2 regions of the Lysinibacillus sp. NPDC095746 genome follow, and region 1 is predicted to be linked to the other one. Evidence: riboswitches for the same ligand, from Rfam matches in the RefSeq annotation. Region 1 holds a riboswitch; the other holds the start of a gene.
What was found. A riboswitch is a leader RNA that binds a small molecule or an ion and turns the genes downstream of it on or off. The one in region 1 is predicted to bind FMN.
Positions count from the first base shown of each region.

Region 2: linked by a shared signal. The riboswitch ahead of ribE (riboflavin synthase) and the one ahead of ACIQ7N_RS06430 (ECF transporter S component) in region 1 are both predicted to bind FMN.

Region 1 is NZ_JBIWGL010000006.1:80,706-85,916, reverse strand. Features, by position in the region: gene ACIQ7N_RS06440 (SH3 domain-containing protein) at 1-1,272, opposite strand, end outside; gene ACIQ7N_RS06435 (hypothetical protein) at 1,772-1,975, opposite strand; gene ACIQ7N_RS06430 (ECF transporter S component) at 2,178-2,762, opposite strand; FMN riboswitch at 2,985-3,181, opposite strand; gene ACIQ7N_RS06425 (RNA polymerase subunit sigma) at 3,457-4,761, opposite strand; gene sigX (RNA polymerase sigma factor SigX) at 4,758-5,211, opposite strand, start outside.
Region 2 is NZ_JBIWGL010000001.1:198,340-203,550, reverse strand. Features, by position in the region: gene ACIQ7N_RS01025 (VanW family protein) at 1-367, shown strand, start outside; gene ACIQ7N_RS01020 (HAD hydrolase-like protein) at 784-1,401, opposite strand; FMN riboswitch at 2,068-2,193, shown strand; FMN riboswitch at 2,319-2,444, shown strand; gene ribE (riboflavin synthase) at 2,588-3,226, shown strand; partial or broken gene ribB (3,4-dihydroxy-2-butanone-4-phosphate synthase) at 3,333-3,926, shown strand; gene ribH (6,7-dimethyl-8-ribityllumazine synthase) at 3,978-4,445, shown strand; gene ACIQ7N_RS01000 (spore germination protein) at 4,630-5,211, shown strand, end outside.

The DNA of each region.
Region 1 (5,211 bases):
TGGTAGAGAGTATTTTGTAGCCAGTTGGTAGTTTTTGTCACCATACCATGTAGTATTAGCTTTCGTTGAAGCTAGTTCTGATGGTTTGAAGTAACGGAATAGGATAGTTAACATTTGGTTTTCCGTTAAGTTAGTGTACGGTTTAAGTAAGTTTTCGTACTTGCCTGTTGATGGGTTTTTCACGTTTAGGTATCCACTGATGATACCGATGTTGACTGCCCACTTAAAATCCTCAGCCCAGTATTGGTTTGCATTGTAATCAGCAAACTTTGATACATCAACGTTTCCCGTTGTTGGCGGTGTTACTGGAGGCGTTGGTGTTGAAGCTGAGTAGTTTAAATAACTTGATGCTACATACCCCTTTGTCCCGTCATTTCTTTTCACAGGATACCAAACAAAATGGTTTTTCTTCGTTGATACTTCTTCATATTCAAAAGGTCCCGTAATGGTAACAATTTCGCCTTCACGTAAAGTACCCATAGCAGGACTATCCTTAGTAGGTCTTGTCCTCAATGTTACATTAGTTGTTGTTGCACTAACTTTCTGATTTGTTTTAAAAAAATACTTTGATTTTGTTAATGGTACATCAAATTTATAGTTCATCGCTGAAAATTTAATATTTTCCCTGCTGTTAGAATCATATTGAAAATGTTCGCGTTTAAAAGGCAGCTCTGTTAAGTCTATTAATTCCAATTTCTCAATAATTCGGAGAATTCTTTCTTGATAGGCATTTGCATTTCTTTCATCAGTTGCTTGGACAATTGGACTATTTACTGGTTTAGTACCGTTATAAGCCATGATAGCGAAGTACCAATGTTCCAATACATCTCTTTCCCCACCGTTGATGCTAGGCAAATCCTTCCGCTTAAACATATCATCTAGAGTCTTTACACCAGCTTGAATATTATAGACAATATCGCTTTTTAGTCTATTTAGTCTATCTTGATCGTAGCCAGCTTGATTTGTAATTTGCATAATGCCAATTCCATTATCTGCTGTCACAATCGCTTCACCTTTACTATCGAAATGACGCCAATTTCCACTTTCACCTTCCGCTATTGCCTTCACAATTTCAGGTGGAACATCATAACTCAGTGCTGTTTCGGTTAACAAACAGTTCATTGTGGAATAGTCAGGGTTTACATTCGATGCCGAATCATACTCACATGTATTTGCAATATTATTAGCTAATACATTTTTATCTATGTTTATAGATAGAGAGAGGGTACCAATGGCAATCACACTAATCAAAGGTTTCAATATCTTTTTCATATGTGATTATTACACTTCCTTTCATATTTTTTAAAGATAAAAGATTCAGATATATGTTATCATAAACCCAATATTTGAGATAGGGGTAATAGTCAACATTTCCTTCATTTAACATTTTTGAACAATAAATGATAGCTCAAACATATATTGTTTAATTTTAATTCGGTGTAAATAGCGATTGTTGGATTTTTACTTTTTGGTGAAATAGGTAAGCTTCCTAAAGTCCATTGAAACAAGCCCAAGCAAAATCTATCACGCTCTGTAAGCTTTCTACGATTGTTGTTGTAAGCTGACTCAAAGTTGAAACAATTGAGTTACTTTTGGAATCTAAAAGCAACATACCAAAATGTCACCTTCGTACTTTAGTGGTATATAAAAAGAGGGAGGAGTTTCCTCCCCTTATGTATGATTTTATAGGTATTGCTCTTAGCAAAAGAACCATCTTTCTTCGAAACCTTTCTATCAACCTCAATCAAACCTGCTAGTTCTAAATTCTGAATCAATGCACGAATTCTTCTCTCATTTCACAAACAACGTCAATAATCTCATTGTTGAATACAGTTGCAGGAGCATAACCAAACATCTTGCTACGATATTTCAGATAACTGTAAATCATAAACCAATCAACCCCGATTTCATCACACAATACACTACGAGCAAATTCAAATACACTTATAGGTAATGTATCATCCGTTGAGAACATTTGACCTTCTTTTCCCTCTCGTTGTGTTACCTTAATACCATCTTGTTAGGTCAGTGTATATTGCTTAAATTCTGTAACTCTTTCTCATCTAAAAAATCTGCAATTGCAAATTTAAGCAACAAAAAAACACCTCCTAGACTTTAACAGTCCAGTAAGGTGTCATTACTTGAACACTACCCTAAATCATACTTTATTCTCGAAATTAACTCATATACATGGAACGCTGATGATGAATCCATTTACGCATTGTTGTGAATAGTAATGCCATGATGATAGTAATTAAAATACCTTTCACAATGTTAAATGGCAAAATACCAGCTACGATCATTTTATATAGTGAATCACCTACAACAGGCTCCATACCTAAAAAGTAAGTGTACATAGGTAAAAATACAACATAGTTAAGAATGCTCATTCCTACTGCCATTACAATTGTTCCAGCAGCTAAACCTCCGACAAGGCCTTTAACTGTTTTGGAGCGATTAAATACAAAGCTCACTGGTAGAATAAATAAAATACCTGTTGCAAAGTTCGCGAAATGTCCTACCGGTACTCCCGTTGGCGTGCCTGAGAAAACCCAGTCCAACACATTTTTAAATAATTCTACTAAAATACCGGCTACAGGTCCCATAGTAATCGCCGCTAATAATGCTGGCATATCACTGAAGTCCACTTCCAAAAACGCTGGAAACGGCGGAATCGGGAAATTAAAAAGCATTAATAAAAACGAAATACTGCTCAGCATGCCAATCGTAATATACGATTGAAGTTTAACATTTTTCTTCATTGAAAACTCTCTCCTCTTTGCTGATTCAATCTCGCAAGAAGAAAGGTTACGACCTAATCGATCATCATCATGAAAAAACCCTTATGCAAAAGAGCATAAGGGAGAATAGGCAAGATTAAAAAACGCCATTAATTAACTATTTTCTGAGCATACGCTGTGTGAAATCACATCGAAAAAACGCTCGTACATAGTTAAATTCATAACAATGAATGACGATCGTACCTTCATCTTCTCCCATCCAGACTTTAACTGTCGGCCTTGGAATCGCACCAAGTCAGCCATGCAAAAAATTATTTGCACAGGTCGCGGGCTGAAGAGCCTTTCGTAAATATGCGTGCTAATATGTCTTAAAGGAAACATTAGCGATTTACAACTCTATTACCGCCGGTCGGGATTTTCACCCTGCCCCGAAGATGAATCATTATTTTTTTGTTTCATAGCCTTACTATAATGAATTATTAGAGAAAAGTAAATAGCTTTGCTTAAAAAATTCCGATTAAACTTGTATGCTTTAAGCGCGTGAAAAGTAGCTTAAGTCCATATTCATCTCACCACCTATTGAGGTGAGAGACACTTCTGTACAGGATGCTTTGCTTTCGCTACAAAAAAATGGCAATAACAAGAGCATTCACGCACATATAGCGGCGAGAATGCTCCAAAAATTTCTTTAATTCTATTTTTGTTGTTAGGCTGTTTATGGCATATATCGTTTATTGGCTCCTACAGGCTTTGGCAAGAATGTTTTTAAATCAAATCCTTCCCAGCTTTCCTGTACAACATTGTCTAGACGTATTTGTTGATCAAAACTTGCAGCAGTTAGCATCATAGCTTCTATCATTTGAGTTGCACGAACAGTATCCATGGCCGTTAAATCAAGCGGCTCATCAAATGTAACAATAACACCTTCTGCTACTTCTTTCACACTGTATGTTATATTTTCCGGTACAACTGGAACGTATACATCATCATTTTTATTTCGCATAACGGTAAGCGCTTCTGTTACAGTGGAAAAAGTTTTACGAGTATCTGGTGATAAATATTCAGCTCCATTTTCATCTTTATATAAATAATAATTAAAGTGATTTGCGCTTGTTAAGGTCATAGACTTACTTGGCTCTTCATCCTTAGAAAATTTGTAGGCTGTACCATCAGAATTTTCAAACTCAACATCTTTATACTCTGAATCTGAGAATGTATCCTGTAAGGTATCTAAATATTCATTCGTATCTGCTGAAGCAACATCATAATCATTTTTCTTCGGCAAAACATGAACGAGTTTATCGCCCTTCTCCTTTAATTCTCCTTTATATGGATGATAGTTAGTAAAACCATTTGCTTTCTCATCAATTTGCGGCGCATACTTTTCATACATTTGTAATGTTGTAGGCTTTTTCTTCGGAAAATCAGTAGCAACTCGTTCATTTGGAATGATATACGTCATCGGCACGCTTTTCTTATCACGATTTGCCAAACCAATATGAAACACTACTGCATCTGTTAAATCTTCCTCATAAACAGATGATCGGAGAGACATGATCCTTGAATGTTCTGCTACGATGTTGTTGGATTCCATCATCTTATCGTGGTTGATAGAGCTTTTCGCTACATGATTGTCTGGCGATATTGAATATTGAGAGGTTTCAGGCGCATTAGCCTGGTCTATTTTTGTATCATTATGTTTTAGCAACGTCGAGCCTGTAAATACTGTTAAAGCGAAAACTGCTGCAACACTCATAAAGATTGGCCATTTATGAACTTTCTTCTTTGTTGCTGTCTCTGTATTTTCTTGTTGTGTAGAATTACCGTGTTGTTGCTCTTGTGATGTTATTTCATCATCTATCGGTTGTTGTATAGCTCCTTGAAGATGAGCATTATCCTGCAAGCGAGCATCTGTCAATAATCGATTTAATATTTCTTCTTTTGAACGGCGGTCAGAAAGCTTAGGGGCATTATTTAATAGATGCTCAAGTTGGTCATCATCAAATTGGTTATGTGTCATTGCCATTTCGCCTCCTGTTCTCTAACCTGTTGTAGCTGCTGCCTTAAAAATTTAATAGCACGATGCTGAGTAGTTTTTACCTTCGCTTCTGTCCAATCTAGTATTTGTGCAGTTTCTGCAATCGATAAATCTTGAAAGTAGCGCATAATAATGACCATTTTTTGGTCACCAGTACAGTGTTCAAGTGCTGATTGTACCTGCATAAATTCATCACTGGCCTGCAGCACGTCTTCCGGTGATGGTGTGGTTGAATGTAGCTGTTCCGTTTCCCAATCAAAAAAATCAAGTGAATGTTTTTGGCGTACAGCCTGCTTTCTAAAATGATCAATAGCGACATTTTTAGCAATAGCAAAAAGCCAAGTCTTTTCGCTACTATTTCCTGCGAACTGATCATATGAGCGCAATACGCGAACATAAACCTCATGCGCTAAATCCTCAGCAAGTGTACGG
Region 2 (5,211 bases), on a different contig from region 1:
TGATTATTTCTCCTTTAATACAGTTGTTGGACCTAGGGATGAAGTTAATGGTTATCAGCCTGCACCAGAGATCATCAACAAAAAGGTTGTGATGGGCATTGGGGGAGGCATCTGTCAAACGTCCTCAACCTTATTTAACGCGGTTGATCAAATACCGGTGAAATTTGTAGAACGTCACCACCATTCATTGGATGTCGGGTATGTTCCAAAAGGAAGAGATGCTACAGTTTCCTATGGTGGTTTAGATTTTAGATTTCAAAATACAACTAACGTACCATTTTTAATTAAAGCTAGCTATAGTAAAAATTCTCTTACAATTGAGATCAGAACAGCAAAAAAATATGTAGCCAACTTGAAAAAGCCATAGTTTTTTTCATAGACACTTACAATGTGTCTTTTTTTTTGTTAGAACTGCAGAAAAGAAATATCGCTGACACTTTTCATACATAAGTATTTAGTGTTGTCGCTTCGCTTTCGTATTATCCATTAAATTAGAGTGAAGATTGGGCGACTCCTTGTGGATTAGAGATAGAGGAACGAAGGCTACGACCATTACGTCCTATGATAACGCTTTGTGACCAACTTCGGTGCCGCTGCCGCTTCGCTTTCGCGCAAAAAACAGAGACCTTGGAGCGAGCATTGCCAGGAAAGCGGCTTCTTGGACGTCCTTAGTAAAGTGCCCAGTCCGCACGGTAATTACCCCCTCACTTTGCCGAAAGGCCATACTTTTTTTCAACTACAATAGGATCATAGCCATTTTTTAATCGCTATGATCCTATTCGTTTAGATGATATTTAAAATCTCTTGTGGTGTAGTTACTTTGTACTCGGGATCTTCTTGGCATACAACTTCAATAGCGTCATATCCCCAACCAACCCAAATAATTGGCACGCCCACTTTTTTGCAGGCTACAATATCTCTTTGCTCATCACCGATGTATAAAACTTCAGAAGGGGTAATGCCTGAGTCCTTTAAAAATTTTTTTATTACTTTATCTTTTCCGAAAATACGGTTCGAACATAGAACATTTGATACACAATGAATGCCGTTCATTTTTAGAAATTCTAAAATATTCTCTTGTGAATTAGAGGAAATAATAAGGATTTTATAGCCTCTTTTATCAATTTCCAAAAGGACATCTTTAATGCCATCATAAAGATGAACATCATTTAATGACTGACGATACAAGCGATAAAACTGTGGTAAAATCATGGGCAATTTATACATTGGGAAGTCGAATAATTTACTGCGCTCCGCTATAGATAATTTTTTTAATGATTCGATTTCCTTTAACTCTATTCCTTTAAATTTATATTTTTGTGCAATCGTATTCCAAGCTGATGTAAACACTGCTGTAGAATCTGCCAGTGTTCCATCAAAATCAAAGATAATATATTTCATTACAAATTGTCTCCTTTATAATCTAGTTGTAAAGACGTTTTTTTCTTGAAAATGTTACTGCCTATTCAAAAAATAATGACATGATTATACAGGATATGAAACAGCGTATTGTAAATTACCCTTGATGAATAATTTTTTTACTAAAGGGTAAATGTTTTTTTGATGAAAGGGAGTAAGGTATCTTCATTGGTAAATATTGTACCGAAAAATGCGTTGAAATCAATAACGAAATCATCTTTATTATGTAGTTGAATGGACAAAAATGTACCTGTCATCCGATGGTATTGAGCAGGGTGACAGGTACAACTATTATGAAGCATCTTGTGTTGTATCTCGTTTTTTACCGAGGAAGTTATAGGAATTGAGTGCGATGCCAATGCTTGCGCAAAATATCATAATAAGTTCAGTGTACGTAAGAGAAGAAATGTCACGTGTACGGATGGGACGCCTTGGGAACCAGAAGAAGTAGTAGAAGCGGGCCTATTGTTAGCTTCAGATAAAGCAAGCTTCATGGCTGGTACTGTTATCTCTGTTGATGGTAGATTAACTGTCTTTTTAAACAGTACAAATTTACGAAAGCGAAATTAGGTAGAGAAAAAAATTTTTATTAAGAATTATCTGGATAATAAAATAAAATAGTGTTATCGTTAGAAGTAGCTAAATAAAAATATCCTTCAGGGTAGGGTGAAATTCCCAATCGGCGGTGATGAAGAAATTCAAAGTCCGTGAGCGCAAGCTGATTTGGTGCAAATCCAAAACCGACAGTTATAGTCTGGATGGGAGAAGGGTAAAAGTATGAGCTTTTTAAATTCGCTTGAGTTTATAAGGTTTCTTTGAGTATGCTTTTATGTTAACTACTTCCCATTTTATAGCCGGGAAGTAGTTTTTGTTTTATTTAGCTAAAAAATTGAATAGCAGTAGTTCTTCGGGGTAGGGTGAAATTCCCAATCGGCGGTGATGAAGAAATTCAAAGTCCGTGAGCGCAAGCTGATTTGGTGCGAATCCAAAACCGACAGTGACAGTCTGGATGGGAGAAGAACGATGAGATAACAGCCTGTGGAAAAAATATTATATCCATGAGGTTTATTTGTTGACGTCTTATGTAGATAAACTCCCAAACCCCTTTCATTTAAGGGGTTTTTTGTTTGAACGGAAATTTATTAATTGATTGAAAGCGGGTGAAAAAGTGTTTACAGGAATTGTTGAGGATATTGGTACCGTAAAAACCATGCAAAGAGATCGGCAAAGTATGAAAATTACCGTGATTTCAAAGCAAATGGTAGAGGATGTAAAGCTCGGAGACAGTATAGCGGTCAATGGTGTTTGTTTAACAGTGATACATTTTAATGAACAAGAGCTAACGATGGATGTAATGCCTGAAACAGTGAGCGCAACAAATTTACAACAGCTCGCAGTTGGAGATCCGGTAAATTTAGAGCGCGCTATGTCAGCTAATGGACGTTTCGGTGGTCATTTTGTATCCGGACATGTAGACGGGATAGGGAAAATAGTGCGCAAGCGACCATTAGCAAATGCAGTCTATATTGATATTGAATTATCGAAGGAGTTAACGAGCTACTGTATACCAAAGGGCTCCGTCACAATTGACGGAACGAGTTTAACCCTCTTCCATGTCGAGAAAAACGGTATCACAGTATCACTGATACCTCACACATACAAGGAAACTATTTTAGGTATGAAAAAAATTGGTGATCTCGTCAATGTTGAAACCGATTTAGTTGGAAAATACATTTTGCATCAACTTAAGCGTGGACAGGAAGCACCAACCATTTCAAGAGACTTCTTAGCAAAAAACGGGTTTTAACTTCTATTAGAATCCAAATATCTGCTAAAAGAAGTTAAAGATTTTAGACGCAATTATGCCGAGGCATAATGGATCTAATACATTTTACGAGCTGGAGGTGGCGATATTGCTACATTCAATTGAAGAAGCATTAGAGGATTTAAAACAAGGGAAGATGATTATTGTAGTAGATGACGAGGACCGAGAAAACGAAGGGGACTTACTCGCACTTGCGGAATTTATGACCCCAGAAACGATTAACTTTATGGCGACCTATGGAAGAGGTCTTATTTGTACGCCGATTTCACAGGAGCTTGCACAAAAATTAGCATTAAAGCCTATGGTTAGTATTAATACAGATAATCATCAAACGGCATTTACCGTTAGTATAGATCATGTAGAAACAACGACTGGAATTAGTGCCTTTGAACGGGCAATGACTATACAAAAAATGCTAGAACCACAAGCGAAACCTGCGGATTTTCGTAGACCCGGTCATGTATTCCCGTTAATTGCAAAGGAAAATGGTGTATTAGAGCGTAGAGGACATACAGAAGCTACAATTGATTTGGCCAAGCTGTGTCATAGTATTCCTGCGGGCATTATTTGTGAAATTATGGGGGACAATGGCAAAATGCTACGCTTTAATGACCTTGTTAAATACGCAGCGCTACATCATTTAAAAATGATTTCCATAGAAGCATTGGCCACTTATCGTCGTCAACAAATAATGGAAGAGAATAAAATGTCTATATAAAAGGAGAAAAGAACAATGGTTAAAACATTTGAAGCACAATTGATTGGTACGGATTTAAAAATAGCAGTAGTAGTTGGTCGTTTCAACGAATTTATTACAAGCAAATTATTAGACGGTGCATTAGATGGTTTAAAGCGTCATGGTGTGGATGAGAATTCTATCGATGTCGCATGGGTTCCTGGTGCATTTGAAGTTCCGTTCATTGCAAAACAGTTAGCCGAAACAAAGAAATATGATGCAATAATTGGATTAGGTACTGTAATCCGTGGCTCAACAACACATTATGATTATGTATGTAATGAATCAGCAAAAGGAATTGCTAATGTATCACTAACTACAAATGTACCTGTTATTTTTGGCATTGTTACTACAGAAAGTATTGAACAAGCGATTGAGCGTGCAGGGACTAAATCAGGAAATAAAGGCTATGATGCAGCAATGTCTGCTATTGAAATGGCGAATTTAAAGAAGATAATTGGATAAGTTTTTCTAATAATAGTATGAAAAATTCGTAGGTGAATTATTCTGAAAAAGCATTATGAACATTAAAGTTTTCTTGCATATTTTTTTAGACCGTGGGGAAAATAGCCGTAAGTGTATTTGTGTTATTACTCATAAATGTACTAATTAGGAGCTGGCTCAGTAGGAGATGAGGGATATTTCTTCAATGCAACAAGAATTAAATATCAAATCTTTGAAGTCACTATTTCAACGCTCTGCTGATGTAATATTCCAAGAATATTTATTTCAGCAACATAAAGTACATTTGATAAAATGTGAAGGAATGATGGATGAGCGGTTACTGCAGACTGTGATTGTACAACGAGTACAATCATTATTTACTGGAAAATCGGAGGAATTGTTAGAGGAACATATACAAAATAATTTACACATTCCCCATCTTCAGAGAATAACAAGTAAAGATGATGCGATGACTAGAGTCTATAAAGGGCATGTTTTATTATATTTTGAAAATCAGAATTTGTTGTATTCGAGTTATATCGCAAAAAAACCAAATAGAGAACCTAAAGAAACAACTCTTGAATTAGTTGTCAGAGGTCCAAGAGATGATTTTATTGAGGATGTTTTTATTAATATCGCTTTAGTACGAAAACGATTACCTACCAATTCATTAAGTGTTGAAACATATGAACTTGGTAAACGCTCCAAAACAACCGTAGCTGTACTTTATTTTGAAGATGTCGTTAATCAAAAGATGCTTGAGAAATTAAAATTACAGCTGCAGCAA